DNA from 3 places in the Corynebacterium faecale genome. Region 1 is predicted to be linked to each of the others. Evidence: riboswitches for the same ligand, from Rfam matches in the RefSeq annotation. Region 1 holds a riboswitch; each other region holds the start of a gene.
What was found. A riboswitch is a leader RNA that binds a small molecule or an ion and turns the genes downstream of it on or off. The one in region 1 is predicted to bind thiamine pyrophosphate.
Positions count from the first base shown of each region.

Region 1 (10,324 bases):
CGCAGAACCACGTGCCGGTGGCCCCGGCGCGTACTCCTTCAACGTGCCGTCCGTGAGTGCCTCCGGTGGATTCAGCAAGTCCGGTGGCAAACGGGAGAAGGTGGAGTTCACACGTACCGGCGGCATGTGTCCCCGGTGTGAAGGCATGGGACGGATATCTGATATTGACCTGACCCAGATGGTGGATGAGTCGCTGTCGCTTAATGACGGCGCACTGCTCATCCCCGGTTATAAGGCTGGCTCCTGGAGCATGCGGGCCTATGCCGAGTCCGGTCTGTACCCGGCGGATATCCCCGTCGGTGACTTCACTGGGGATCAGCGCCACGCCCTGTACTACCAGGAACCGACGAAAATTAAGTTCAGTGGCATCAATGTCACCTATGAGGGGCTGGTTCCCAAGATCACCAAGTCCATGCTGAGCAGGGACCGTGCCGGTATGCAGAAGCATATCGGTGAGTTTGTGGACAGGGCTGTCACTTTCGTGGACTGCCCGGAGTGCGGCGGCACACGCCTGGCGCAGCATGCATTGGACTCCCGGATCAATGGGAAGAATATTGCTGAGTTATGTGCCATGGAGGTGCGTGATCTGGCGGAGTGGATCACGGGGGTGGATGCTCCATCGGTGGCGCCGTTGATGCGTGGGTTGTCGGAAACACTGGATAATTTCGTGGCGATCGGCCTGGGATACCTGCAGCTGGACCGGCCTACCGGCACCCTGTCCGGTGGGGAGGCACAGCGCACAAGGATGATCCGGCACCTGGGATCCCCCCTGACCGATATCACCTATGTGTTTGATGAACCTACCGCGGGCCTTCACCCTCAGGATATTGAGCGGATGAACCAGCTCCTGCTGGATCTGCGGGACAAGGGCAACACCGTCCTGGTGGTCGAGCATAAACCGGAGACCATCGCCATTGCCGATCATGTCATTGATCTGGGTCCGGGCGCCGGAAGGAAGGGCGGTGAGATCCAGTTTGAGGGCACCGTCGCTGAACTCGAGGAGTCCGATACCGTCACGGGGCGTCATCTCCACGACCGTGCCACGCTGAAAGAATCCTTCCGGTCCCCCACCGGCGCACTCCAGATCAGGGGTGCCAGCCGCAACAACCTGCGTGATGTTGATGTGGATATCCCACTGGGTGTTCTGACAGTGATCAGTGGCGTTGCCGGTTCCGGCAAGTCTTCTCTGGTCCATGGGATTTTCCGCGATGAATCTTTTGTGGTGGTGGATCAGTCCTCCATCCACGGGTCCAACCGCTCGAACCCCGCCACCTACACCGGCATGCTTGATTCCATCCGCAAGGCCTTTGCCAAGGAAAATGATGTGAAGCCTGCACTGTTCTCCGCCAACTCGGAGGGGGCCTGCGCGACCTGTAAGGGCTCCGGTGTGATCACTGTGGATCTGGGCATGATGGCCGGGGTGTCCTCCCCGTGTGAGGTGTGCGAGGGCAGGCGTTTTGATGATGCTGTGTTGGACTACCATTTCGGCGGGCGGAATATCGCCGAGGTGCTGGCCATGCCGGCGGTGTCGGCGCATGAGTTTTTCGGAGCCGCGGAGTCAAGGATCCCGGCTGCGGTGAAGATCGCCAAGCGCCTGGTGGATGTGGGCCTGGGGTACATCACGCTGGGGCAGCCTCTGTCCACGTTGTCTGGCGGTGAGCGTCAGCGCTTGAAGCTGGCCACCCGGATGGGAGACAAGGCCACCACCTTTATTCTGGATGAACCCACCACCGGCCTGCACCTGGCTGATGTCCAGACCCTGCTCGCGCTTTTTGATTCTCTGGTGGAGGCCGGTAAATCCGTCATCATCATCGACCACCACCTGGGTGTGCTGGCCCATGCGGATCACATCATCGATGTCGGGCCCGGAGCCGGTTCCGATGGCGGCCGGGTCATCTTCGAGGGCACCCCGGTTGAACTGATCAACGCCGATACCCCGACGGGCAGGTATCTGAAGGCGTATCTGGCCTAAGCGTCGAACATCCGGAAGGCCACCGCGAATTCCAGGTCCACCCCAACGGCCTGGGAGGCCCCGAGGCGCAGCATCTCGGGAATGAACTCCTCCGGTTTCGGGTGATCGGGAAGCACCCGGAGGTACTCAGCGTGGGCTTTGAGGGATTCCACCCCGCATTCCATGGCGCTGTGTGAGATCCCGGTGACATGGGTGGGGTTGGGCACACCCGCGATCAGGATCTTGGAGGCGCTCCAGGGTTCCAGCCCCTCCTCATCGAGGAGTTCACGCTGTGCCCACGGGTTGGCGGCGTCGCGGGTGGCATCAATGGTGGCCAGGCCCGCCACACGGTGATCAGCCTGGTTGAATCCGCCGTAGGCTTCCACATCGAAGTTCGCGGTGATCACGGCATCGGGTCGGCGCTGACGGATCACCCGGGCGATGTCCCGGCGTAGTTCCAGATTGTAGACCAACATGGAATCCGGGTGGTCAAGAATGATCAGGTCGGAGACACCGACGCAGGCACATGCCGTGCGCTGCTCTTCGGCGCGCAGCGGGCCGACCTTTGCCGGATCCATGCCCTGGATTCCCGCCTCACCATGGGTCAGCAGGAGGTAGGTCACCTCTACTCCGGCATCCGTCCATTCCCGCACCGCCGCTGACAGCCCGTATTCCGGGTCATCGGGGTGGGCGACCACCACCAGCACCCGCTTCCAGGAGCTCCACTCGAGTTGTTGCACTGTTTCCGCATTCGGGTTTGTCATGTCGCCCAGGGTACTGATCAATGTTGCTAGTGGAACAGCGCCATGACGTACATGCCGAAGATCACCAACAGGACCGCACCGTGGACAGCGGTGATCCTGCGGGCGGTGAACGTCACCGCGGTCACCGCGATGGTCATCCCCAGTATCAGCAGGTTGAGCGGGCTCTCAGCCAGCACAACGGGTTGTCCGGTGACCGCTCCGATGATGAGCACCGACGGGATGGTCAGCCCCAGGGTGGAGACAAGCGCACCGTGGGCCAGGTTGATCACCCGCTGGATCTCCGCGCCCCAGGCTGCACGGACGGTGGTGATGGTCTCCGGGAGGAAGACGATCATCGCGATCACCACACCCGCCAGTGCCACCGGTGCGCCCCAGGCAGCCAGGGTGATGTCCATCAGGCCGGCCATGTCATGGGAGAGCCACACGATGGGCAGCACGGTCACCACGAGCACGAGCATCCGGAAGACAACCTCACCACGGAAGGCGGATCCCTGCGGCAACGCTGCAGCCGCATCCTGGAAGTCAGCGGCCTGGGCCCCCATCTGTCGCCAGAGGAAGAACGCGTACAACACGATGGTAGCCACCGCCACGGCGATCCCCTGGCCCCGTAGATACTGGCCATCCACACCCAGAAACACCGGCACGGCGAAGGCCACGGCGGACAGCATCAGAATCAACACCAGGTAGGTCTGTGCCCCGGTGCCGTTGTGCACCAACCCTCCATGCCGGAGACCACCGACCAGGAAGGAAATACCCACCACGAGCGCCATGATGATCATGGACACCGCCATCACGGAATCCCGGGCGATGGTCGCGGACTCCCCCGGCCCCAGCAGCACCGCCACGATGAGAATGACCTCGATGATGACGATGGACAAGGTCAGCACCAGGGAACCATAGGGGTCCCCCAGGATATGGGCCAGGCGCTCAGCTTGTTTCACCACCCCGAAGGAACAGAACAGGATCACGCCGATGATCACGGCGAGCAGCAGTGCGGGTGGCCCCGGAATGGCCACCAGCGCGAACAGTGCGACGGTGACCCACCCGACGATGATGCGGATGAGATCGATTGGATCCAGGCGTGTGGACGGCATGATCGCCAACGCTCCTTGAACACTCGGCGGGGCCGTCCCCAACGGTAGTGGGTTCGCGGGCCGTCCCGCGATCAGGCCAACCCTAGCACGTGATCCACCGCCACATGCCCGGGTCCGGAGAAGTGCACACGCTCCTGTGCCGCCCACATCTCCCACCACGGGGCGTACCCCGGGTCACGCGCCAGGGCGCGCTGCCTCCGCGTTGTTTCCGGCCCCAGGATCCGCACGGTGATCACCGTGCCCACTGCCTCAGCTGCGCTTATCGACGCCCCCGTCACCGCCCCGCACCCTTCAATGATGAGGCTTGTGTGGGCGCGGATCGGCACCCACCTGGCGCGCTGGTTGCGTTCCCAATCCCACCGCCAGAATCCGGGCTGGACAGGGTGCAGCACATCGGTGGCCACCATCTGACTGGCGGCGGCGAGCCCCGCCCACCCCGGGTAGAAATCCTCGAGGTGCACCAGTTGGAATCCGGTCTCCTCGGCGAGTTCACGCGCCAGGGTGGTTTTGCCGGAACCGGACTGCCCGTCGATCAAAATGATGATCATGTACCCAGGAACCTGAAGTAACCGGTCTGGATCGACACCACGATGGCGGTGACGGAGATGGCCAGGCACACGAGGATGACGGCGGCGTCGATAAGCCCGACGGTGGAGGAACGGGCCCAGGTCCTCCCCCGGTGGCGACCGAAACCACGCGCCTCCATGGCGGTGGCCAGTTTGGAACCGCGGCGCAGCGACAACACCAATAACCCGAAGGCCATGGTGAAGAAGTGACGGATCCGCCCCTGATCCGCGATACCGCGGGCACGACGGGAGCGGTCCATGGACTGCCAGTCATCGCGGAACAGCGACACCAACCGACCACCGGCGACGGCGCCGATGACGAACCGTTCCGGCAGGCGTGCGATCTGTGCCAGTCCATCACCAAGGTCGGTGGGGTCCACCCGGGAGATGAGCACCACCACCGGCAACCCGACGGCGAGCACACGCACACCGATCGCCAATGCCAGGGACAGGGAGTTGTCGGTGACGTGGGCGAGCAGGAAACTGAAGTACTCCCTGCCCTCCGGGCGTCCGTAGAGCGCCATGGACAACGCGGCGATCGGTGCGATGAGAAACAGCGGCCAACCGCGTTTGAACAACTGCCTCCAACTGACCCCGGCAAGGGGTGCCAGCAGGATGGTGGCGGCAAGCGCAATGGCTGCGGATACCACATCCACGCTGATCAGCAGCGGGGTGGTCAACGCTATCACGGCGGCGATGCGGGTGACCGGGTTGATACCTTCAATCACATTCACCGCGCACTCACCTCCAGATGGTGATCCCCCAGGGCCGCGATGAAATCCGGATCGTGGGTCACCGAGACGATCGTGGTTCCGGCATCCGTGAGTTCGCGCAGCATCCACACCAGTTCCCGGAACGTCACCGGATCCTGGCCGAAGGTGGGTTCATCCAGGATGAGCAGCTTCGGGGCCGCCACCAGTGCGGTAGCCACCGACAGCCGGCGCTTCTCCCCACCGGAGAGCGTGAAAGGGTTGGCATGCTCCAGATGGCGAAGGCGCAACCGGTCAAGCAGTTCCTCAATGCGGCTGGCGCTCACCGGATCCACGGTGCCCTTGCGTTTACCGGACATGATCTTCGGTCCGACCTCGATCTCATCCCGGACGGTGCGGGCCACGAACTGATGCTCCGGATCCTGGAAGACGGTGCCGATGCGCCGGGCGAGATCCGCGGAACGCCACTGGTGCGGTTGCCTGGACACCCCCTGACGGAGACTGTCCGAGAGGTGCAACTGCCCATCCTTCGGTGGAATGAGACCTCCGATGGTCAGGGCCAGGGTGGTCTTGCCCGAGCCGTTGGCACCGGTGATCACCGTGGAGGCTGCTTCGGGGATTTCAAAGGAACGCGCCGGGCCCCAGCGGGTGAGCAGGTTCTCAGCTGACATCACGGAGGCGGCGGCAGGGTCCCTGCGGGATGGTAGATCTGCAACCCGTGTGAGTTCCCCCGCCGTGATCTCCTGAACGCCCTGATTGTCGAGCCGGAGGATGCGGTCGACGGTTCCGGACCAGAGCTGGTGGCGGTGCTCCACCACGATGAGAGTGGCACCGGTTTCAGCGACCACGCGGTCGACGGCCTCGACCACCTCCCGCTGACCCAGCGGATCCAGGTTGGCGGTGGGTTCATCAAGCAGGATGAGGTTGGCCCCCATGGCGATGACTCCGGCAAGCGCGAGGCGCTGCTTCTGTCCGCCGGAGAGGTGCCGGGTGGGATGATCCAGTGGCAGGGTCAGACCCACCATGTCCAGGGCCCGTTCCACCCGCGGCCAGATCTGTTCCCGCGGAACCTTGAGGTTCTCGCAGCCGAAGGCGACATCGTCGCCGATGCGGGAGGCTATGACCTGGGAGTCCGGATCCTGCAGCACCAGGCCGACGGCGGCGGCGTCGATAAGCAGGGAACCGTAGGTCTCGCCCTCGGTGTCATCACCGAGCACGCCGGCCAGGGCTGCGAGCAGGGTGGATTTACCTGAACCGGAATCGCCGGTGAGCAGAATCCGCTCCCCCGGTTCGATGGTCATGTTGATGCCCTGGAAAGCGGGTTTCTTCCGGGATGCGTGGCGGTAACCGAAGTCCCTGACCGTCACGCGGGTACCGATGGTGGTGGTCACGATGGGTTTAAACCTCCCTGCGCAGCTCGCGGCCGGCGGCGAAACGATCCAGTGCGCCGGTGCGGGCGAGCGCACGCACCAGGAGGAAACCCACGAGACCGGCGAGCAGCGCGCCGGAGATCATCAGGCAGGAGAAGTAGATGATGTTGAAGGCCAGGGACATGGCGAAGTAGGCGCTGAGGACGGCCTCCAGGAGATAGGCGCCGACGCCGGCCCCCATGCCCGCGAGGATCGCCACCGGGAGGGTGAAACGGCGGTAGAGGAACAGTGCGAAGATCAGTTCCGCCCCGAGCCCCTGGGCAATGCCGGAGTATAAGGTCTCAATGCCCCACTGTGAGGCCAGCGCCGCGGAGACGGACGCTGCGATGACCTCGACGAACAGTGCTGCTCCCGGCTTGCGGATGACCAGACCACCGAGGACACCGCCCAGTAACCAGACGCCGGCTGCCAGCCCGCCAAGTCCGGGGGTCAGGGCATCGAAGGCGGTGAACCATGCGTAGCCCACCGAGTTCCACACCACGAAGATCAGTCCGCAGGCCACGCCGAGGACTGCTGCGATGACGATGTCAATGACACGCCAGGTGTGTCTGGTGTTCTTCTTCTGTGCCTCCCTGGTTGAAGGCAGACGTGTATCAGTCATGTTTCCTCCCTATCGCCGGCATTACCCGGATCAGGTTCAACGGTTGTGGCTGCGCCACCTCTCAGCCCGGATTTTCACCGGACACCCGTGCAATTCGATGTATGTACTCAGGTACACCACGTACCGAGGAATTCATGCTAGCGCACCGATGGGTGGGGTTGTCCAATGTCGGTTTGTGGTAGTCAGAGCACAGTGACCGGAACCATCCCCCAAATCCCTTAACCACACCCCTGGGTACACCCTTGCCTGGATGCCGTGGCGTGAGATAACGCAGGATGTGGCGCGTGCCATAGACTATGACAGTTGTTCGCCAGATGAACGCCTTGCTTCACTGCGCCCACCACTCGTATGTTGAGGCGCAGATCACTTAATGCCTTAAAGAATGGAGCCTCCATGAATCACGTCCCAGTAGCCATCATCGGTGCTGGACCGGCCGGTCTCACCCTCGCCCATCTGCTGCACCTGCAGGGTATTGAATCGGTGGTGTTTGAAAGCCGCACCCGCCAGGCTGTGGAGGAGACGGTGCGGGCAGGAATTCTGGAGCAGGGCACCTTGAATCTCATGCGGGAAACCGGCGTGGGCGAACGCATGGAACGCGAAGCTGACCATGACGAGGCCATCGACATCGCCATCAACGGTGAGAACATCCGCATCCCCCTGACGGAACTGACCGGCCACAAGGTGGCCATCTACCCGCAGCATGAGTACCTCAAGGACTTCATTGCCAAGCGCATCTCCGACGGAGGGGAACTGCTCTTTGAAACCACCGTGGATTCCGTGGAGAACTACCAGGGCGATGGCCCGGCGACCATCACCTACACCGATGCAGACGGCACCACCCACCAGCTGAGCGCTGATTATGTGGTCGCCGCCGATGGTTCCAGTTCCCCCTCCCGCTCACTGGTCACCGCTGATGGTGGCATCCGCGCCCGCCATGAATACCCGTATGCATGGTTCGGCATCCTCGTGGAGGCTCCGAAGACCCAGAAGGAACTCATCTACGCCACCCACCCCGAGGGTTTCGCGCTGATCTCCACCCGCACCGACACTGTGCAGCGTTACTACCTGCAGTGCGATCCGGAAGACACTCCCGACATGTGGCCGGATGACCGCATCTGGGAGCAGCTGCACCTGCGCGCTGACTCCCCCGGCATCACCGTCTCAGAGGGAAAGATCTTTGACAAGGCCGTGCTGCGTTTCCGCTCCGCGGTGACCGAACCCATGCAGAAGGGTCGACTGTTCCTGGCCGGCGATGCCGCGCACACCGTCCCGCCCACCGGGGCCAAGGGGCTCAACCTGGCGGTGGCCGATGTGTCCGTGCTCGCACCGGGCCTGACCCGTGCCATCAAGCGTAATGACACCGGTCTGCTCGATGACTACAGCAAGCTCGCTGTCCCGCGCATCTGGAAGGCGCAGCACTTCTCCTTCTGGATGAGCTCGATGCTCCACGCGGTTCCCGGCGAGGACCACTTCGCCACCCAGCGCCGCTTCGCCGAGCTCCGTTCCGTTCTGGACTCCGAAGCTGGCCAGCGTTACCTGGCTGAACAGTATGTCGGGCGCGATCTGCCCCGATTCGACTACTGATAACTAACCACCCACTCACAGGAATCCGGAGCCACCTTCCGTGATAAGCACCTCCCCCGTAACCACCACACCCCGTTCCACAAGGAATGTCAGTGTGGTACTCGGATTACTCTGGTTCGCCATCGTCCTTGATGGTTTTGACCTTGTTGTCCTCGGCGCCACGATCCCGGCCATGCTCCAGGACCCCTCCTGGGATCTTGATGCCGCCCGCGCCACCCAGATCTCCACCCTCGGACTGGTGGGCATGATGATCGGCGCGCTCACCATCGGCTTCCTCACAGACAAGCTGGGGCGTCGACGCGTGATGATCTTCTCCGTGGCGGTCTTCTCCATCTTCACCCTGCTGCTGGCCTTCACCTCTGACATCACCCTGTTCACCTTGTGGCGTTTCATCGCCGGTGTGGGTCTGGGTGGAGCCCTGCCCACGGCGATCGCCATGGTTACTGAGTTCCGCCCCGGCACCAAGGCTGGATCCGCCTCCACGACCTTGATGACCGGTTACCACGTGGGCGCCGTGGCCACCGCCTTCCTGGGCATCCTGCTCATCGAACCCCTGGGCTGGCACTCCATGTTCATCACCGGTGCAGTTCCCGGTCTGATCCTGCTGCCGTTGCTCTACTTCTTCCTCCCGGAATCACCCCAGTACCTGATGGCCAGAGGAGAAGTGGAGAAGGCATCGGAGATCGCCACCGCGTATGGCCTGACACTGGATGATGATCTTGACCGTGAACACGAACAGGAGATCAGCGAATCCGCCTCCCTGTCCGCACTGTTCAAGCCGAGTTTCCGCCGGAACACCCTGGCCATCTGGGGCACCTCCTTCATGGGCCTGCTCCTGGTTTACGGACTCAACACCTGGCTCCCTCAGATCATGCGCCAGGCTGATTACGACATGGGTAATTCCCTCGGCTTCCTGATGGTGCTCAACATCGGCGCCGTGGTCGGCCTGCTCATCGCGGGCAGGGTCGCAGACGCCCACACCCCACGCAAGACCGCCCTGCTCTGGTTTGTCATCTCCGCGGTATTCCTGGCGCTGCTGGCTGTCCGCATGCCCCTGCTGGGCCTGTACGTGGTGGTCTTCATGACCGGCGTGTTCGTCTTCAGTTCCCAGGTGCTCATCTACGCCTTCACCGGGGAGAACCACCCCTCCCAGATCCGCGCCACCGCGATGGGCTTCTCCGCAGGTATCGGTCGTCTGGGTGCCATCTCCGGCCCGCTGCTCGGCGGCATCCTGGTCGGCATGGGCATCGCCTACCCCTGGGGCTTCTTCGCCTTCGCCGCGGTGGGCCTGCTGGGAGCACTGATCTTCTCCACGTCCACCACCCTGCGCAAGCGCGGAACCTCGAACACGGTGGTGCACACACCGGTGTCCTGACAGACAAGTAGAACGCCCCCCTGCCGAACACCCGTTTCTGCGGCCGGGGTGAAGCTCCGCATCACGCCGAATCTGTCGAAGACCTGACCATAGGCCCCACCCCTTGGTGCCTCCCCAAATTTCATGGTCCCTTCCCCGCCGAAGACCTCCTGACAGTGTTTGAGCACTTCAGAGGTGCATCCGTGGAATGTCACATAGGCGGAAATAGTTGCTGCCATGAACTTTCCCGAACCCGGAAGGGGAAGAAAA
Region 1 is NZ_CP047204.1:1,028,163-1,038,486, reverse strand. Features, by position in the region: gene CFAEC_RS04855 (ATP-binding cassette domain-containing protein) at 1-1,972, shown strand, start outside; gene CFAEC_RS04850 (PIG-L deacetylase family protein) at 1,969-2,715, opposite strand; gene CFAEC_RS04845 (calcium:cation antiporter) at 2,742-3,809, opposite strand; gene CFAEC_RS04840 (nucleoside/nucleotide kinase family protein) at 3,881-4,357, opposite strand; gene CFAEC_RS04835 (energy-coupling factor transporter transmembrane component T family protein) at 4,354-5,109, opposite strand; gene CFAEC_RS04830 (ABC transporter ATP-binding protein) at 5,106-6,476, opposite strand; gene CFAEC_RS04825 (ECF transporter S component) at 6,484-7,116, opposite strand; TPP riboswitch at 7,106-7,215, opposite strand; gene CFAEC_RS04820 (4-hydroxybenzoate 3-monooxygenase) at 7,510-8,700, shown strand; gene CFAEC_RS04815 (MFS transporter) at 8,795-10,075, shown strand.

Region 2 (10,324 bases), 870 kb from region 1:
ACCGTTAAGCGAGCCGACGGAAGCACCGTCACTCTCCCGGTCGAAGAGGAACAGGAAGGTCTGGCAGACGCCAAATAACACCTAAAGACACAGCCTGGGATCCCCCTTCATGCGAGACTTCTCTAAGCTTGTCGTTTAACCTTTGGGGTTACGGGGTGGTGTGGATAAGAGCAGGCACGAGGCCTGGCACATACGGATTCGACCAGGAAAACGTACATGTCTCAGGAGCACTCGAGCGTAGCCGTTCCATCATCCATCATCGCCCCTCCCTCTGGGACCAGTTCGCCGCGCTGATCCCCCCACCTGATGTGTTCAGACGAGGGGGCATTCTTAGGCATATTCCTATTTGGCGGGATGGAGCAGGAAAAAACCCCCGGTTCTCACGCTGGGTGATGAACCGGGGGCTGGTCAATGGGGTTTAATTCAGTGACCTCACGCTATTGATTAGCGCTTCTCCTTGATGCGGGCAGCCTTACCGCGCAGTTCGCGCAGGTAGTACAGCTTGGCGCGACGAACATCGCCACGACGGATGACCTCGATGGACTCCAGGTTCGGGGAGTGAACCGGGAAGGTACGCTCGACACCGATACCGAAGGAAACCTTACGCACGGTGAAGGTCTCACGGATACCACTGCCCTGACGGCGGATGACAACACCCTTGAAGAGCTGGGTACGGGTGGTGGTGCCTTCGATGACCTTGACGTGAACGTCGAGGGTGTCACCGGGGCGGAAAGCAGGAACGTCGTCGCGCAGGTATGCGGAGTCGACCTTATCCAGAATGTTCATGAAAATGTCCTTTGACAGTCAAGGGAAAGAGGAGCCTGGCGGCACTTCCCCTGATGTGGGGCGCTCGGCCGGTTCGTATCCGTTTCAGTTTTGCGCCGCTGCCACGTACCGCAACCTCAAATGAGGCAGAGCGATATGCACAGTCAACCTGGATATTCTTTCATGTTCTCAGGGCAATGCCAAATCCCCTCCGCCACCATCGGATCATCTACACTGAAGGGCCAAACCCCCACGGGTGCCTGAGGTATCAGGCTGAGATCGCGCTGCAGTTCCGCGCGAGAACCGTATGAACCTGTCTGGTTAGCACCAGCGAAGGAAGAGAGGCTGGTCCCATGCGACCCATCCCTGATCTGCAGTGTTATCTCATCACCGGCCACGGATCCACGGAGCATGTCGTGGACGTGGCCCGCAAGGCTGTTGCCGGTGGAGCCCGGATGGTGCAGGTGCGCAGCAAACCCATCTCCGCGCGCGATCTCCATGCGCTGACCGAAGCCGTCGCCCGTGCGGTGGGCGATACCGCCCATGTGCTTGTCGACGACCGCGTGGACATCGCCCTGGCCCTGCGCCGCCGCGGACTCCCGGTCCACGGGGTGCACGTCGGGCAGGATGACCTGCATGTCCGCGATATCCGTGCGCTGCTCGGCGAGGATGCCCTCATCGGCCTCACCACCGGCACCCGCGAGCTGGTGGAGCAGGCCAATGAGTTCGCCGATGCGATCGACTACATCGGTGCCGGACCTTTCCGCCCCACCCCCACCAAGGATTCCGGCCGCACGCCCCTTGGCATCGAGGGTTACCGCGAACTGGTGAGGCTGTCACGGGTACCGGTGGTGGCCATCGGCGATGTCACCGCCGATGATGCCCAGTCCCTCGCTGCCACCGGAGTCGCCGGTCTGGCCGTTGTCCGTGGACTCATGGATGCTGATGATCCCACTGCCTATGCTAGGCGCCTACTCACCGGATTCGAGGCGGGAAGCCGATGAGCAGCGTCACTGTTATCGGCGGAGGGCTCATTGGTCTGGCGTCAGCCCTGCGTCTGGCGGATGCCGGGCACACCGTCACCTTGATGGATCCCTCCCCCGCATCCGGGGCCACCCATCACGCCGGTGGCATGCTCGCACCTGTGGCTGAGGTGGTCTACCGGCAGGAGGATCTGTTTCCGCTGATGGTGCGCTCGGCGGAGTTGTATCCGGGGCTGCTGGAGGTCGTCGCAAAGCACACGGACCTGCCCACCGGGTACCGGAGGGAGGGCACCATGGTGGTGGCCGCGGACCGGGCGGATTCAGCGCATCTATCGGAGTTGGCGGACTACCAGGCCACCCACGGTATGGCGGTTGAGCGCCTGCCGGTGCGTCAGGCACGCGCACTGGAACCGGCGCTGAGTCCCCAGTTGGCTGGAGCCGTGCTGATCCCGGGAGATCACCAGGTTAATCCGCGGATGTTCGCCACAGCACTGCTGGATGCGCTGCACAACCTCGGCGTCACCGTAGTGCGGGAACGCGCCACCGCGCTGCCCGATGATGAACAGGTGGTACTGGCCAATGGTCTGGGTGCCGGCGAGCTGTATCCCGGACTCCACTTGCGCCCGGTTTACGGCGATATCCTGCGCCTGGGTGTTCCTGATCATCTGCAGCCCCTGCTCACCCGCGTGGTGCGCGGCTTCGTGGAGGATCGGCCTGTCTATCTCATCCCACGCACTGATAACACACTCGCCATCGGTGCCACCTCGCGGGAGGATAACCGTCCCATCCCGCGTGCCAGCGCCGTGCATGATCTGCTGCGTGATGCCATCCGCCTGGTGCCCGGCATTGAGGAGTGCGATTTCCTAGAGGCCACCACCGGGGCCCGCCCGGGCACCCCGGATGATCTCCCCTACTTGGGAAGGGTGGATGAGCAGCTGATCATCTCCACCGGCTATTTCCGCCACGGGATCCTACTGACGGCGCTGGCCGCAGATGCCACCCTGGCGCTGGTGGAGGGCCGCGATCCAGGCATTGACCTGCGCGCCTGCCACCCGCACCGACACCATAAACCTGTTTCAAAGCAAGGAGTTTCATCATGAACCTGACCGTGAACAACCAGTCCGTGACCACCGATGCCACCACGCTGGAGGGCCTGGTCGAGGAGACCCTCGGCAGGCTTCCCGAGGCCGGCGTGGCCGTGGCCGTCGACGGTGACGTGGTGCCCCGTTCCCAGTGGAACCGCGACCTCGAAAGCGGCCTCACCATCGATATTCTCACCGCCGTCCAGGGAGGCTGAACAGATGCTCACCATCGCCGACCGCACCTTTGACTCCCGCCTGATCATGGGCACCGGTGGTGCCACTTCGATGGCCATGCTGGAAGATTCCCTTGTTGCCTCCGGGACGGAACTGACCACGGTGGCCATGCGCCGTCACGCCGCCACCGCCGGGGATGGTGGTGAATCCGTCTTCGAGATGCTGCGGCGTCTCAACATCGCACCGCTACCCAACACCGCCGGGTGCCGCACCGCCCGCGATGCTGTCATCACCGCGAAACTTGCCCGTGAAGCATTGGGCACCAACTGGGTCAAGGTTGAGGTCATCGCCGATGAGCACACCCTGCTCCCCGATGTGGTTGAACTCATCGACGCCTGCGAACTACTGGTCGCCGAAGGGTTTATTGTCCTGGCCTATACCTCCGATGATCCCGTGGTGGCCAAGCGCCTGGAGGATGTCGGATGTGCCGCGGTCATGCCCCTGGGCTCCCCCATCGGCACCGGCCTGGGCATCCTCAACCCGCACAATATTGAATTGATCTGTTCGCGCGCGACCGTGCCGGTGCTCCTGGATGCCGGCGTGGGTACCGCCTCCGATGCGGCACTCGCGATGGAGCTCGGATGCGATGGCGTGTTGCTGGCGTCTGCGGTCAACCGTTGTCAGGACCCGGTGACCATGGCCCGCGCGATGCGGTTAGCCGTGGATGCCGGACACCTCGCCCGCACAGCCGGGCGCATCCCCAAACGCGACCATGCCGTGGCCTCCTCTAGTTTTGATGGACTGGTGTCCTGGTCGGATCAGGTGCTGTAGATGACACTTCCGGATACCGAACTGCGCCGCACCGCCCGCCAACTCGCCCTGCCTGGTTGGGGAACCTGGCAGCAAGAACGCCTGCACAATGCCCACGTGCTGGTCATCGGCGGCGGTGGCCTGGGTTGTCCCGCCATGCAATCACTGGCATCTGCCGGGGTCGGGCACATCACCGTCATTGATGATGACACCGTGGACATCACCAACATCCACCGCCAGATCCTCTTCGGTGCCTCCGATGTGGGCCGGCCCAAGGTGGAGGTGGTGGCGCAGCGTCTGCACGAACTTCAACCCGACATCACGGTCACCCCATTGCAGAAGCGGCTGACCGTGGAAAACGCGGTGGAGCTGCTCGGTGAGGTTGATCTGGTCCTCGATGGCTCTGATTCCTTCACCACCAAATACCTCGTGGCGGATGCCGCAGAGATCACCGGCACTCCCCTGGTCTGGGGCACGGTGCTGCGCTTCCGCGGTGATATCTGTCTCTTCACCGATGGTGTGGGGCTGCGTGATCTCTTCCCCGCCCAACCCACCGGTGATTCCATCCCCGACTGCGCCACCGCCGGGGTGCTCGGTGCCACCACCGCCATCATCGGCGCGCTCATGGCCACCGAGACCATCAAGTTCCTCGCTGGTTTACCCACCCAACCGGGACGGATGCTCAGCTACGATGCCCTGACCGCCACCACCCGCAGCTTCACCGTGACCGCTGACCCGGCGCGCCCCCGGGTGACGGAACTACAGGCGACCTATGCCGATGCGGTGTGTGCCCTCGGGCCGACTCCAACAGAGCTGCTGGATGAGGTCCGCTCCGGCGCGGCAGTCCTGCTGGATATCCGTGAGCCCCATGAGTATCTGCTCAATGATTCACTGGCTGAGCTGACACCGGTGCGGTTGCCGCTCTCGGCGATCTCTGGCCGGGAAACGGTTGAGCAGGCACTCGGGGATGCCCGGCGCGTTGTGGTGCACTGCGCCTCCGGTGTGCGCAGCGCAACCTTCTGTGACCAGTACTCGGACCTGGATCATGAGCTGCTCAACCTGCCCGGTGGCATCAACGGGTTGGTTTAACGCCCAAGCCCGGCGCGTTTGAGTGCGTCGGCCATCGCGCCACCCGCAGGCGTTGGCTGTGCTTGTCGACGCTGCCCCTGCCCGCCACGGTCCCCCGCCCTGCCGGCGGAACGGTTGTCAGTCTGTTTGTCACGGCGCTGGCCTGAATTCTGGTTCTTGCGCTTCGGTGCGGGCGCGCCGGGTTCATCGGTCAGGCGCAGTGACAGACCGATGCGTTTGCGGTCCACATCCACGTCCATGACCTTGACCTTCACCACCTGGCCCGAGCGGACCACTTCATGCGGGTCGGAGATGAACTTGTCACTCATCGCGGAGACATGGACAAGTCCGTCCTGGTGGACTCCCACGTCCACGAAGGCCCCGAAGGCTGCCACGTTGGTCACGGTTCCCTCGAGGATCATGCCGGGGTTTAAGTCGGAGAGTTTCTCCACGCCTTCCTTGAAGGTGGCGGTCTTGAACTCCGGGCGCGGGTCACGGCCTGGTTTATCCAGCTCCGCGATGATATCGGTCACGGTCGGGATGCCGAATTTCTCATCGGCGAAATCAGCTGGGCGCAGTGTGGCCAGCAGGGCTGAATTGCCGATGAGGTTGTCCATCCCCACTCCGGTGGCCTCTACGATGCGACGCACCACCGGGTAGGCCTCGGGGTGCACCGCGGAGGCGTCCAGTGGGTCTTTACTCCCATTGATACGCAGGAAGCCGGCGCACTGTTCAAAGGCCTTCGGTCCCAGGCGCGGCACCTTGTTCAATTCCTTGCGGGAGGTGAAACCCCCGTTGTCATCGCGGTAGGCCACGATGTTATTCGCCAGGGTGGAACTGACACCGGCCACCCGGGTGAGCAGTGGTGCGGAGGCGGTGTTGAGGTTGACGCCGACTGCGTTCACGGCATCCTCGACCACGGCGTCGAGGGTTTTGGCCAAAGCATGTTGGTTCACATCATGCTGGTACTGCCCCACGCCGATGGCTTTGGGTTCGATCTTGACCAGCTCAGCCAGAGGATCCTGCAGGCGCCGGGCAATCGAGACTGCACCGCGCAGGGACACATCCATGTCGGGGAACTCATCGGCTGCAATCCCGGAGGCGGAATACACCGAGGCACCCGACTCAGAGACCACCACCGGGGTGGGGCGGGTACCGCCGGCCTGTTTGATCAGGTCAGCAACCTCACTAGCGAGCTTCTCGGTCTCACGGGAGGCGGTGCCATTGCCCACCGCCATCAACTCCACTCCGTGGGTGGCGCAGAGGCCCGCCAGTTCCTGCACCGCATCGGTCCACCGGTTCTGTGGCTGATGCGGGTAGACGATCGTGGTATCCAGTGCCTTACCGGTGGAGTCCACCACAGCCACCTTCACACCATTGCGGAAACCCGGGTCCAGACCGATGGTGGCGCGCTGACCTGCGGGGGCCGCCAACAGCACATCACGGAGGTTGGTGGCGAAGATATCCAGTGCCCCGGCCTCGGCTTTTTCCTTCAGGCGCATGCGTACATCCAGGCTGGAGGACACGTAGAGCTTGGTGCGCCAACCCCAGCGCACTGCTTCAGCCAGCCAGCTGGAGCGGGAGGTGTCCAGATCAAAACGGTCCGTAATCATGCCCTCGTACAGGGTGTCCTCCCCTGCATCCAGGTTCAGTTGGAGCACTCCCTCGTTCTCACCGCGGAGCAGCGCCAGGATGCGGTGTGAGGGCAGGGACTCAAAGGATTCATTGAATTCGAAGTAGTCCTTGAACTTGGACCCTTCAGTTTCTTTTCCTGCCACCACGGAAGCGGTCATGGAGCCACGTTTGTACATCTGTTCACGCACCCCACCCACGAGGTCAGCGTCCAGGGCGAAGCGGTCAATGAGGATGGCTCGGGCCCCCTCCAGGACCTTTTTGGTGTCCTCGAAACCTTCGGTGATGAAGGAACTGGCCGCATCAGATGCATCGGTTGCCGGGGCGTGGATGAGCTTATCCACCAACTCTTCCAGACCGGCCTCCCGTGCGATATCCGCCTTGGTCCTGCGTCGTTTCTTGAACGGCAGGTAGAGATCCTCCAGGCGGGCCTTGGTCTCACACCCGAGGATCAGTGCCCGCAGGTCCTCGGTGAGCTGGCCCTGCTCCTCGATTGCAGTCAGAATTGCCTGCTTACGGTCTTCCAATTCACGGAGATAGGTCAGGCGCTCCTCCAGCTGTCGCAGCTGGGTGTCATCCAGACCGCCGGTGACTTCCTTGCGGTAACGGGAGATGAAGGGGACGGTGTTCCCTTCGTCGAGAAGCTTGATGGCCGCAACCACCTGCTCCTCCCTGACACCGAGTTCGCGGGCGATTGCGCTGGGAATTGAGATCACTGACATTCTGGCGATTCTAGCGTGGAGTGCGGGGTGCACGCCCGGGTGGGTGGATCACCTGGCGTGGTTAGAACCCACAGGGGGCGGATAGATCAGCTTCGGCAATGGCCACATTGCGGATCAGTTCATCCCCGCCCACCCACTCGTTGACCAGCACCTCTCCGGGTGCCAGCGCCATGATGTCAGTCATGGTGGCCGATACCTGTGGGATGGCCTCATCCTTGCCCTTAACCGACCCATCGGTTCTCACGGACGAAATGATGAGCAGGTCGGGACTCTCCCTGGCTTCCAGGGACTGGCCCACACTCCAGGGTGATTCTGGGGCGTTCATGTTCACGGCTAAGGTCCCTTGTTGTGGCTGATCAGCAACCACGGTTCCCAGGGTGGGGTTGACCTCACTGTCCCGCAGGTGCTCCCGGCCCGCCACGATGTGGACCTCGGTCACGGCGTACTCACAGGTGATCACGTGAACGATCAACTCACCACGGTCATTCACAGAAAAGGCTGTCTCGCCCCGGACATCGGCTGTGATGAGGTTGCCGCAGGAGGTGAGCCCAGTCAGTGCCAATACTGCGCATGCCGCACTGGCTGCAAGGGAGAAGGGACGTGTCATTGCTCAAGGTTACAGTCCCCCCCTCGATCCGCCACGGGATTAGAAATCGCTGAGTTTATCCTTGGTAAAGGGCACGCGTGCGGCGTTGAGGATGGCCACCACATCGATGATCTCCTGGGCAATCGCCCCCATGAGCGGGGTGAGCCAGCCGAATACCGCCAGCACCATGCCGAGGAAGGACAACACCATGCCCCCGATCGCGGTCTGCAACGCGATCCGTCGCATGCGTTTGCCGATGTGGATCAGGTTATCCAGGCGTTCCAGGGAGGAATCCAGCACCACCGCGTCAGCAGCCTCGATGGTCACATCGGATCCCGCACCGAAGGCCACCCCCACGGTTGCCGCCGCCATCGCGGGGGCATCGTTGATGCCGTCGCCGAGGAACATCGTGGAGCCATGCTCATTGTGTTCACGGACCAGAGCCAGTTTCCCCTCGGGGCTGACACCCGCGTGGACGGTGTCGATGCCCACTTTGCCCGCCAGGTATTCCACCTCGGAGGCGCGGTCACCGGAGATGATCATGGTCTCGGTCGTTCCGTGTTTCCTGCCCAGGTGGGAGATGAAATCAGCTGCTGATTTCCGGGGTTCATCGCGGAACTGGATGAAGGCGGCGAACTGGCCGTTAATCAGCATCACCGACTCCATGCCCGCCTGGTCCTGCGGGAGAAACGATGAGTCCGACAGACCTTTGCGGTTGGTTAATCTGATTTCATGCCCGTCCACCATTCCGGTGAGACCCTGGCCTGGTTTCTCTGACACGGAGGTGACCAGGAGCGTCTCAACGCCCCGGTCATCCGCCTCGGCGACGATGGCCGTGGCCAGCGGGTGGCGTGAATAGCGTTCCACGGCTGCAGCGAGCGACAGCGCATAATCATCGTCCAACCCCTCAGCTGTCTGGAAGTGGGTGATCCTGGGGCGCCCATATGTCAAGGTTCCTGTCTTATCGAACATGACGGTATCCACCTTGGACACTTCTTCCAGGATGCCCGGGTTCTTAATGATGATGCCCCGCTTGGCAGCCAGATTGATCGCACCGATGATGGCTACCGGTACACCGATGAGCAGCGGACACGGCGTGGCGATCACCACCACCGCCAGGAAACGGGTGGGGTCACCGGAAATGATCCAGCCGATCGCTCCCATCGCCAGTGCCAACACGGTGTACCACGCCCCCAGGCGGTCAGCGAGCCGGCGCATCTGCGGACGGTTCATCTCCGCCTCACGCAGCACACCCACGATGGTGGCATAGCGGGAGTCCTCTGCCAGGGCGGTCGCCCTGATCACCAGGGCGTCATCAGCGTTGATGGCACCCGACATGACCTCGGACCCTTCGGATTTACTCACCACATAGGGCTCACCGGTCAGATAGGACTCATCCATCGCGCCATGTCCGGAGATCACCTCGCCGTCCACCGGACACAGTTCATGGGGTAATACCACCAGTGCATCGCCCATTCGGACATCATCGATCGCGATGTCCTGCGTGGTGCCGTCACTCAGTCTGCGGTGGGCGATCTGGGGAGCACGCCTGGCCAGTGCGTCCAAGGTGGCCGAGGCCCTCTTGGAGGCCGCCTCCTCCAGTGCCTCACCACCGGAGAGCATCAGCACAACGATGGCCGCCACCAACCATTCCCCGAGCAGAACCGAGGCGATGATGGACACCGCCGCCAGGGTGTCCGCCCCACCGCGGGTGGCGATGGCGGATTTCATCACATCCATACCCAAGGGGATGCCGCCGCCAATGATGATCGCCATCAGAGGCCAGGACGCGGCAAACCCCTCCAGCCCGAGGACAAAACGGAGGATGAGGTAAACCGCGATCGCCACCAGTGTGGCGGTGGCGATGACGCCATCCCGGGAGCTGAAGAAATCACGGAAACGGTTGGGTTGTTCAAGATGGTGGACCTGGAGTTTGGTAGCGGTGCCCATACCCCCAAGCATAGCGTCCGAAAATCGCCCTCACCAACCTGGATAGGATTACCTTATGGGATTTATGTCCATCGAACCCCTCCGACTAATTGCCATGTTGCCATGCGCATGACGCGGTCACACCTGGCTGGGTGGCGCCCTCGAGGGAGGTCCCGTACCAATACGTACCCTTGGGAAGCGACTTCACCACGAACTGGGTCAGATCCTTGAGATCAGCGTTGGACTCACCATTGACCACCACCCGGTGGAGCACCTCCACGATGGGTGGGTAACCTTCGGTCTGGGCGAAATGGGTGACCAGCATATTATCCGGTTCGCAGGTGAGATCAACGGGCTGCGCATGGATCTCAGAGACGTTATACCCGACCTTCTTCAACCCATCCGGCATGGCGGTTAACGCCCTGGTCCATTCCTCAGGTCGGATGAGGATATTGAGGTCAGTGGAAACTACACGCATCGCAGGACTCCATTCAGCTGGTGCTTTTATAGTGCCAACCGTACCCTGCCCACTGATCCCACAACAGGGGTTCAGGACTGGGTCTTCCGCAAAGT
Region 2 is NZ_CP047204.1:1,901,708-1,912,031, forward strand. Features, by position in the region: gene CFAEC_RS08695 (helix-turn-helix domain-containing protein) at 1-78, shown strand, start outside; gene rplS (50S ribosomal protein L19) at 445-786, opposite strand; TPP riboswitch at 1,008-1,121, shown strand; gene CFAEC_RS08705 (thiamine phosphate synthase) at 1,119-1,769, shown strand; gene thiO (glycine oxidase ThiO) at 1,766-2,848, shown strand; gene thiS (sulfur carrier protein ThiS) at 2,845-3,045, shown strand; gene CFAEC_RS08720 (thiazole synthase) at 3,050-3,835, shown strand; gene CFAEC_RS08725 (ThiF family adenylyltransferase) at 3,836-4,903, shown strand; gene CFAEC_RS08730 (Tex family protein) at 4,900-7,236, opposite strand; gene CFAEC_RS08735 (hypothetical protein) at 7,298-7,843, opposite strand; gene CFAEC_RS08740 (heavy metal translocating P-type ATPase) at 7,883-9,772, opposite strand; gene CFAEC_RS08745 (hypothetical protein) at 9,858-10,229, opposite strand.
Region 2: linked by a shared signal. The riboswitch ahead of CFAEC_RS08705 (thiamine phosphate synthase) and the one ahead of CFAEC_RS04825 (ECF transporter S component) in region 1 are both predicted to bind thiamine pyrophosphate.

Region 3 (10,324 bases), 480 kb from region 1:
AAGACCGGCGTTCTCGCAGGCCTTTGCAAACCTAGCTTCCGCCTGTCGGGCGCGGACTCCTCTGAGTGGGAAGTCCGGTACGGTGGCCACCCCTGGCCACTCCTCGGGATCGATTGATTCCAGATGGTGCAAACGCGCTTCTACCATGCGTTTCATGCACCTCCAGGAGACTATGCGGGTATCAGGCTGACACGGGAAAATATACTCACTGCAGTGTAGACGGAACTGGCCCCCAACCGGCGGAGGCGCGACTGTTTAACAGTGTTCGCCATCTTGTTCGCGCGATACACCACCTGCAGAATGTTCGTGCTGCTATTGTGGTGACGCACGCCATAAATAACCCCATAAACGAGGGCTTGAGTTAAAAATACGGGCGGAAAAACCACATTTTCCCCCAAAACAGACAGGGTTGGGCCACCCGATCCTGTTGGTTCACACGTTTAGGACTATTGTTTATAAGGTATATGGCGTCTCATGGCTGAGCGCCCCCCGTGCATCCATTTTTATCAACGACCAGGAGACTGTGACCCCTATGTCCGAGAACCCAACCCGCCCCGAAGGCGGCCGCCATCATGTCGTCGTCATCGGTTCCGGCTTCGGCGGTCTTTTCACCGCCAAGAACCTGGCCAAGGCAGATGTCGATGTCACGCTGATCGACCGTACCAACCACCACCTCTTCCAGCCACTGCTCTACCAGGTGGCCACCGGTATCCTCTCCTCGGGCGAGATCGCACCATCCACGCGCCAGATCCTCAGTGGTCAGGACAATGTCAACGTGATCAAGGGTGAGGTTACCAACATTGACATCACCGCCCGCACCGTCACTGCATCCCTGGGTTCCTATACCCGCGTCTACGAGTACGATTCCCTCGTTGTCGGTGCCGGTGCAGGCCAGTCCTACTTCGGCAATGACCACTTCGCACAGTTCGCACCAGGCATGAAGACGATCGATGATGCCCTGGAGCTGCGTGCCCGCATCATCGGTGCCTTCGAGCGCGCGGAGATCTGTGAGGATCCGGTTGAGCGTGAGCGCCTGCTGACCTTCGTGGTCGTCGGCGCCGGCCCCACCGGTGTGGAGCTCGCCGGACAGTTGGCAGAGATGGCACATCGCACCCTGGCTGGTGAGTACACCAACTTCAACCCGTCCTCCGCCAAAATCGTGCTTCTCGACGGCGCCCCGCAGGTGCTTCCTCCCTTTGGTAAGCGTCTCGGCCGTAACGCCCAGCGCACCCTGGAAAAGCTCGGTGTGAACGTGAAGCTCAACGCCATGGTCACCGATGTTGATGAAAACGCCGTCACCTACAAGACCAAGGACGGCGAAGAGCACCGCATCCAGGCGTTCTGCAAGATCTGGTCCGCCGGTGTCGCCGCTTCCCCACTGGGCAAGCTCGTCGCCGATCAGGCCGGCGTGGAGGTCGACCGCGCGGGTCGCGTTCCGGTCAACGCTGATCTGTCCGTGGGCGAGCACAAAAACGTCTTCGTGGTCGGCGATATGATGGCGCTGGACAAACTCCCGGGTGTGGCCCAGGTGGCCATCCAGGGCGGCGAGTACGTGGCAGAGCAGATCGCCGCCGAGGTGGAGGGTCGCTCCAACACTGAGCGCGAGGCCTTCGACTACTTTGACAAGGGATCGATGGCCACCGTGTCCCGCTTCTCCGCAGTGGTGAAGATGGGCAAGGTCGAGGTCACCGGTTTCATCGGTTGGCTGCTGTGGCTGGCTGTCCACCTGATGTTCCTGGTCGGCTTCCGCAACCGTTTCGTCTCTGCGATCAGCTGGGGCCTCAACGCCCTGTCCCGCAAGCGCTGGAACCTGGAGACCACCCGTCAGCAGCTGCACGCCCGCACTGCGCTGGCCAAGCTCGGCCAGGTCATTGACACCGAGGACGCGGACATCCCGATCGAACTGCTGGACACCACCCGTTACGGTGCCACCCGCAGCATCGAGAAGGCACGTCACGAAAAGTAGTAGTTAAACCAAGCCTCCTGTGGCCACTCAGCACTGAGTGGCCACAGGAGGCTTTTTGGTGCGCGACCGCAGCCGGATCATCTGTGGAACATGCCCGCGCCATCTTCCGTTTCCATGGTCTGAACACCTATTGATCTCCCAACCGCACCCTTTTGCTAGTGTGTGGGCTAGGCACGGGGTGTTTGTCACAGTAATCAACTGGACAAGCTGAGATCACACCCGATGAACCTGCTCTAGCTCATACTAGCGAAGGGATGGCCGTTTGATGGCTGACTCATATCTGGACGCGCTCGCACACGTGCGGGCCACCACTCCTCTCATTCAATGCCTGACCAACACCGTGGTCATGCAGTTCACCGCCAATGCTCTTCTTGCCTCCGGGGCAACACCCGCCATGGCAGACACACCCGCGGAGTCCTTTGGCTTCGCACAGGTGGCCAACGGCGTTCTGATCAATCCGGGAACCCCCTCAGCCGAACAGTACAAAGGCATGCACCAGGCCGTTGCCGGGGCCACCGAAGCCGGTACGCCGTGGGTGCTTGACCCTGTGGGTGTGGGCGGGCTGCCGGAACGAACGGCGTTTGCACAATCAATCGTGGATAAGCACCCTGCCGCAATCCGCGGCAACGCCTCCGAGATCGTCGCGCTCGCCGGCCTGGGAGCCGGTGGCCGTGGTGTTGACTCCACCGATGACGTCGCCGGCGCCCTCACCGCAGCCCAGCAGCTCGCCGCACAGACCGGCGGTGTGGTCGCGGTGACCGGACCTGAGGATCTCATTGTGTCAACGGGACGGGTCACCTGGCTGGAATCCGGTGACCCGATGCTCCAGCTGGTCATCGGCACCGGTTGCGCCCTGGGGGCGCTTACCGCCGCATACCTCGGTGCAACACGTGACACCGACATCAATGCCCACGACGCCGTGATCGCCGCACACGCCCACCTGGGTGCCGCCGGTCAGATCGCCGCCACCCGCGCGGGCGCGCCGGGCTCCTTCGCCGTGGCACTGATCGACGCACTGTATGAACTCGACCGTGCGCAACTCGAAGATCTGACCAGCATCCGGGAGGAACAGCAGTGACCGATTTCAGCCTTTATCTTGTCACCGATCCGAAGCTTGGCGGTGGGCCGGATAAGGTCGCCGGCATCGTGGAGCAGGCCGCCGCCGGAGGTGTGACCGTGGTGCAGCTGCGTGATAAGGACGCCGATGCCGCCACCTTCCGGGCCCGCGCCGTGGAGCTCAAGGAAATCTGCGATCGTCTGGAGCGCCCGCTGTTTCTCAACGACCGCTTCGATACCGCGGTGGAACTCGGATGCCACCTCCACATCGGTCAGGGGGATATCCCTTATGTGGAGGCGCGCCAGGCTCTCCCCGATCACCTAATGGTGGGCTTGACCATTGAGAACATGGAGCAGCTGCACACCGTGATCGCCGGGTGTGAGCGCGCCGGTGTGGCACTGCCCGACGTGGTCGGTCTCGGTCCGGTGCATGACACCGCCACCAAACCTGATGCACCTCAAGCCCTGGGGGTTGACGGGGTGGCAGACATTGCCACCGTGTGCAGGCGCCACGGGATCCGGTCGGTGGCCATTGGCGGTGTGGATCTGAGCAATGCGTCCAGGCTTGCGCGTACCGACGTTGATGGTCTGTGTGTGGTGTCGGAGATCATGGCGGCCAACGATCCGGGTGGGGCGGCGCGTGATCTGCGTGCGCTGATCGACGCCGCACGCACGCCCTCCCGTCCCCGTGTGCTCACGATCGCCGGCACTGACCCCACAGGTGGTGCGGGTGTGCAGGCTGACCTCAAATCGATCGCGGCCGCCGGTGGCTTCGGCATGTCCGTGGTCACCGCGCTGGTCGCGCAGAACACCCACGGTGTCACCTCGGTGCACACCCCACCCGCGGAGTTTCTGGATCAGCAACTGGAGTCGGTGTTTTCTGATGTGACGGTGGATGCGGTCAAGCTCGGCATGCTCGGCAGTGCCGCCACGGTCCGCCAGGTCACCCGGTGGTTGCGCGAACGTGACCACGGCCCTGTCGTCCTGGACCCGGTCATGGTGGCCACCAGCGGCGACAGCCTCCTGGACGCGGATGCCGCGGACGCGCTGCTCGAGCTGGCCGGCGAGGTCGATGTGATCACCCCCAACATCCCCGAGCTCGCTGTGCTTTGCGACGAACCGCCAGCCCCATCGATGGACACCGCCGTACGCCAGGCCCTGACCTTCGCGGCACAGAACAACACCATCGTGATTGTCAAGGGTGGTCACTTGAATGGCCCGAATGCTGACAATGCAGTGGTCCGTCCCGACGGCAGTGTCCATCCCGTGAGCAATCCACGGGTGGACACCACCAATTCCCACGGCACGGGCTGCTCCCTCTCGGCGGCGCTTGCCACACGGATTGTCCTGGACAACTCAGTGGAGGATGCCCTGGAATGGTCCACGCGGTGGCTCAATGAGGCATTGCGCGCCTCCGATGCGCTTCAGGTGGGTTCCGGGAGTGGGCCGGTGGATCACTTCGCCATGCATCAACGGATGCTACGTGCCGCAGACACAACGCCGTGGCCACACCTGCAGGTCACGGGCCTGACTGGCTCCCGGGTTGATGATGTGGTGGTTCCATCCTCGGTACAGAGTCCAGTTCCAGCCCTTGCCCTTGCGGGGCCTTTCACCGAGGCGCTGTGGGCCGCCACCGGCGAGGTCATGGGGCAGATCATGGACTCCGGATTCATCCGGGGACTGGGTGATGGCACCCTGTCACCTCAGGAGTTCATCTTCTACATCGATCAGGATGCCCACTATCTGCGCCAGTATTCCCGTGCACTGGCCGTGCTGAGCTCCAAGGCGCCGGACGCCCCTGCACAGGTGGAGTGGGCCACCAGTGCCGCCGAGTGCATTGTGGTGGAGGCGGAACTGCACCGCACTTATCTGGCCAGGGGCCTGGCTGACACGGGCGTGACCGCACCCTCCCCCGTGACCATGGCGTATACAGATTTCCTGGTTGCCCGGGCCTATGCCGATGATTATGTGGTGGGTGCCGCGGCGGTACTGCCCTGCTACTGGCTCTACGCCGAGATTGGACTTCTGCTGGCTGCGCAGAACCATGAGCACCATCCATACCGCGACTGGCTGGATACCTACTCAGGTGAGGAATTCCTCACGGGAGCCCGAAAAGCTATCGCCCGCGTGGAAACGGCGATGGCCGGAGCAGGTCCACAGCAACGTGTTGCCGCGGCCCGGGCTTACCTCAGTGCCTGTGTCCATGAACGCGAGTTCTTCGACCAGGCCACCAGGAAGGGTTGGATCTAGCTCACTGTTTACTGCTGGCGGGTGAACACGGCTACGAGGAACTGGGATTCTGCGACGAAAGGATGCAGCTCCCAGGATTCGTAGGCGTTTTCCAGTTCAAACCCTGCAGCACGGGCGGTTGCGAGGAAGTTGCCGAAATCCCAGCCACGTCCCGCTCCGAAACCGATGACGGCGCGCCCCGTCGGTGCGAGAGCACGATGGAGGTTCTCCAGGGCGGATTGGCGTCCGTCCTCGGCCAGGAAACCCATGACGTTGCCTGCGGATACGATCAGATCGAAGTTGTCCTCGGGGATCGGATCGGCAGACAGGTCACCGACCACCCACCGGGCTTCGGGAAAATCCCCTGCGGCATAACCGACGAGGATCGGATCGATGTCCGTGCCCAGCACGTCATGGCCCTGTTTGGCCAGGTAGCCACCGATCCTGCCCTGGCCACAGCCGGCATCGAGGATCCGGGAGCCACGCTGGGCCATGGCGTCAATCAGACGGGCCTCGCCGTAGATATCAGTGCCCTCCGCTGCGAGGTTGCGCCACCGCTGGGCGTAGTTCTCGGAGTGCGATGGGTTGTTGCTGGTGATCTCATTCCATGTAGGCATGTGTCCAAGTATAGGAAGAACTCCTCAGGAGAGGGTTGTGCTTGTTTACCCGAGGACCATGGTGCGCAGCGTGGTGCGGGCGACGAGTTCCCCGTTGTGGGTGCACAGCACCTGCCAGACCTGGGTGCGGCCGCCCTTCTGGATGGCGGTGGCCTCCGCGCGGATCACGCCATCACGCACGGAGGAAATGAAATCAGTGTTATTGTTCACGCCCACCACCGGCTTGCCGCGACCGAAGATGATGCCGGCGGTGGATGCGGTGGACTCGGCGATGGCGCAGTACACACCCCCATTGACCAGTCCTGCAGGCTGGAGGTGCTTGGCCGTCACCCGCAGTTCACTGATCACCCGCTCTGGTCCAACCTCCACATAACGCAGCCCCAGGGTGCGGTCGAGACCGAAGTTCCCCGTGTTGAGCATCTCCAGCTCATCCGAGGTGAGGGGGCGTTCCACGGCGATGGTGGCAAGTGCCAGGACATCTTTGAGTTCATTCTGGGTCATGGCAATCAGCCTATTGTATCGCGGGGTGAAAACTGTGACCGAAATGATATGACCATTGATGTGATTTCAGCTGACACCGCGCTCTCCCGTGCGTATGATCATAACTATGACTAACGCAGACTCCCTCGCACAGATCGGCGTCGTTGGATTGGCCGTCATGGGCTCCAATCTCGCACGCAACTTCGCCCGCAACGGACACACCGTCGCCGTGTACAACCGCAGCACCGACAAGACTGACAAGCTCATCGCCGATCATGCGGCCGATGGAAATTTCATCCCCTCCAAAACCATCGAAGACTTCGTGGCATCATTGGAAAAACCACGTCGTGCCATCATCATGGTCCAGGCTGGTAAGGCCACGGACGCCGTGATCAACCAGCTGGCTGATGCCATGGAAGACGGTGACATCATCATTGATGGTGGCAACGCGCTCTACACTGACACCGTTCGTCGTGAGAAGGAAATGGCGGAGCGTAACCGCCACTTCGTCGGCGCTGGCATTTCCGGCGGCGAGGAGGGGGCCCTCAACGGACCGTCGATCATGCCGGGCGGTCCGAAGGAGTCCTGGGAGACCCTGGGACCACTGTTGGAGTCCATCGCCGCCAATGTCGACGGAACCCCGTGCGTGACGCACATTGGTCCCGATGGTGCCGGCCACTTCGTCAAGATGGTCCATAACGGCATCGAGTACGCCGACATGCAGGTCATCGGCGAGGCCTACCAGCTGCTGCGCTTCGGTGCAGGCATGGAGCCGGCAGAGATCGCCGATGTCTTCGCCGAGTGGAACAAGGGTGACCTTGACTCCTACCTCATCGAGATCACCGCCGAGGTGCTGCGCCAGGTGGACGCCCAGACAGGCAAGCCGCTGGTCGACGTCATCCTGGATGCCGCCGGCCAGAAGGGCACCGGTCGCTGGACCGTCAAGGAGGCGCTTGACCTGGGTGTGCCCACCACCGCCATCGGCGAGGCGGTATTCGCCCGTGCACTGTCCTCCTCCCTTGATCAGCGCAAGGCTGCCCAGGGCAACCTGCCGGTGGGCACCCTGAAGACCTTCGAGGATCTGGGTGTGGACAAGGCCGAGTTCGTCGAAGATGTCCGTCGCGCACTGTACGCCTCCAAGCTGGTGGCCTACGCCCAGGGCTTCGATGAGATCAAGGCCGGCTCCGATGAGCACAACTGGGGCGTGGACCCACGGGACCTGGCCACCATCTGGCGCGGTGGCTGCATCATCCGGGCGAAGTTCCTCAACCGCATCGTCGAGGCCTACGACAACGATGCCGCGCTGCCCTCCCTGCTGCTTGACCCGTACTTCAAGGGTGAGCTCGAAGGTCTGATGGACTCCTGGCGCAAGATCGTCATCTACGTCACCCAGCTGGGCCTGCCCGCTCCGGTGTTCACCTCTTCCCTCGCCTACTATGACTCCCTGCGTGCAGAGCGTCTGCCCGCAGCGATCATCCAGGGCCAGCGTGACTTCTTCGGTGCGCACACCTACCAGCGCATTGACAAGGAAGGCACCTTCCACACCCTGTGGTCCGGTGACCGCAGCGAGATCGAGTCATAACTTCTGATCTCCGGAAATAACTCCACACACCCCCTGGGGGATCTTGCCATCAGATGGCACCGGTCTCCACGGGGGTGTTTTCCATCTGTCATCCTCAACTATTGCTAGCCTCAAGCTTTATGAGCACAGAACACGTGATGCACCAGCTGAGAGAATTTGCTCGACAACGGAATTGGGAACAGTTTCATTCGCCCGAAAACCTAGCCAAAAGCATCAGTATTGAAGCAGCAGAACTCCTGGAATGTTTCCAATGGAGTTCTGCTGACAACACCTCCCCACACTCCCCTGGCGGTTTTTCTGCTGAATTTCACCAAAAGGTGGGTGGCGAACTGGCTGATGTCATGACCTACTGCCTGTATCTGGCAATGCGATTAGACATGGATCCCGAAAAAATCGTCCTGGATAAGCTTGTCACCACCGGAAAGAAGTATCCGGTGGATAAGGCCTTCGGCCGATCCGATAAGTATGACCAGCTATAGGGAAAGCTGCGCGAGAATCAACACAAGACCCCACCCGATGTCGAACCCTTGGTTCCAACATTGGGTGGGGTCTTTCCCAGTGGGGACAGAAAAAATTTAAGGCTCGAGCAGGTTCTGCTCAAAGAATGCCTTGAGTGTTCCGGTGTCCTCGAGAGGCAGAACTGCTGCCACATACTGATCCGGGCGGACAATCACGATGGCACCATCACGGCTGATGCCACGCGCCTCGAAGAAATCATCACCGCTCAGGGAAGCGTAGACGTTCTCCAGGTTCTGCAGCTCAAAGGGGCCAACGCGTGGGAAGAACACATCAGGTGCGTCGAAGAGCTCAAAGGAGTGGTAATCCTGCTGGTAGATGACCTTGATGTCGAAGACGGCATTACGGTCGCCACCAGTTGGAGTGTAACGGTTCAGCGGGGATTCTGAATCGTTGTTCATCCATTCCGCCCAGTCTCGCAGCTTAGATGGCTCGGACGCTGCCGGCTGGTCAGCAAATGCGTAGATGCGGTAACGCCCATCGGCAATGTGCTCGTGGCCGATGTGGGTTGGCACTGCATCGGCACGGCGCATCGCGGTGTAGGACTTGAAACGGCGACCAACCGGGTACCCGGTGGCCAGATCCTGGTGTTCGGTGGTGCCGGTAATGAGGTTTTCGCTGTATTCCGTGAGGAAACCTGCGGCGAACTCCTCAGCTTCCACGTAGTACTTCTCCACTGCGGTGGGATCATCAAGCTGGTCCACCGGGGTTGCCATGAGAGTGGACCATTCCTTGTCAAAGGCGATCAGGGCAGCTGCAGCTGGATGACGCTCACTGTGATAGGTGCGCAGCAGAGATGCTGGTGCACGTCCGGAAAGGACCTGACCCAGCTTCCAACCGATGTTGAAACCATCCTGCATGGATACGTTCATACCCTGGCCGGCCTTGGCGGAGTGGGTGTGGCAGGCATCGCCGGTGAGGAACACGCTTGGAACGGCATCGTCGGAGGCGTCATCGGGGAGATTATCGAAGCCGTCGACAAGGCGGTGCCCCACCTCATAGATGGAGTGCCAGGCAACATCTTTGACATCCAGGTAGTACGGGGTCAGGATGGCATTGGCTTTTTCAATGACCTTCTCCAGCGGGGTGGAACGGACCTTGTGGTTATCATGCTCCGGGACCTCACCGAGATCGACATACATGCGGGAGAGGTAACCACCTTCACGCGGAATGTGGAGGATGGATCCTTCTTTGGAGTGAATGGCGCACTTGGTGCGGATATCCGGGAAATCAGTGTCGGCCAGAACATCCATCACGCCCCAGGCGTGGTTGGCCTGCTTGCCGTCAAGTTTGCGTCCGATGGACTCGCGGACGCGGGAGCGTGCGCCATCGGAGCCGACGACGTGCTTGGCGCGGACGGTGCGGGTGTACTCCTCCTCACCTTCCATGACGCGCTTGAGTTCAACGATCACCGGGTATTCGGCATCCGCGGGATCCTCGGAAACCTCCAGGGACAGGAACTCCCATCCATAATCCGGGGTCATGCGGGATGGGGACCACTCCATGTAACGGGCAAAGTAGTCGAGCACGCGAGCCTGGTTCACAATCATATGTGGGAACTCAGAGATGCCGTGTTCATCATCGACTGGACGTGCGCCACGCACGATATTCTCCGGCTTCGCAGGATCCTGGTTCCAAAAAGCCATTTCGGTGAGCTGGTAGGCCTCTTCGATGATCTCATTGGCGAACTGGAAAGCCTGGAAGGTCTCATTGGAACGAGCCTGGATACCATCAGCCTGCCCCAGTACCAGTCGGTCATCACGACGCTCAATGATGCGGGTGTGAACATCAGGGAACATGGACAGCTGAGCTGCGGTGATCATGCCTGCTGGGCCGGTGCCCACGATCAGGACATCCATGGTGTCTGGAAGTTCTGCC
Region 3 is NZ_CP047204.1:1,508,887-1,519,210, reverse strand. Features, by position in the region: gene CFAEC_RS06950 (class I SAM-dependent methyltransferase) at 1-147, opposite strand, end outside; gene CFAEC_RS06945 (NAD(P)/FAD-dependent oxidoreductase) at 533-1,966, shown strand; TPP riboswitch at 2,131-2,238, shown strand; gene thiM (hydroxyethylthiazole kinase) at 2,232-3,044, shown strand; gene CFAEC_RS06935 (bifunctional hydroxymethylpyrimidine kinase/phosphomethylpyrimidine kinase) at 3,041-5,272, shown strand; gene CFAEC_RS06930 (class I SAM-dependent methyltransferase) at 5,281-5,868, opposite strand; gene CFAEC_RS06925 (PaaI family thioesterase) at 5,914-6,369, opposite strand; gene gnd (NADP-dependent phosphogluconate dehydrogenase) at 6,476-7,930, shown strand; gene CFAEC_RS06915 (nucleotide pyrophosphohydrolase) at 8,050-8,409, shown strand; gene CFAEC_RS06910 (FAD-dependent monooxygenase) at 8,506-10,324, opposite strand, start outside.
Region 3: linked by a shared signal. The riboswitch ahead of thiM (hydroxyethylthiazole kinase) and the one ahead of CFAEC_RS04825 (ECF transporter S component) in region 1 are both predicted to bind thiamine pyrophosphate.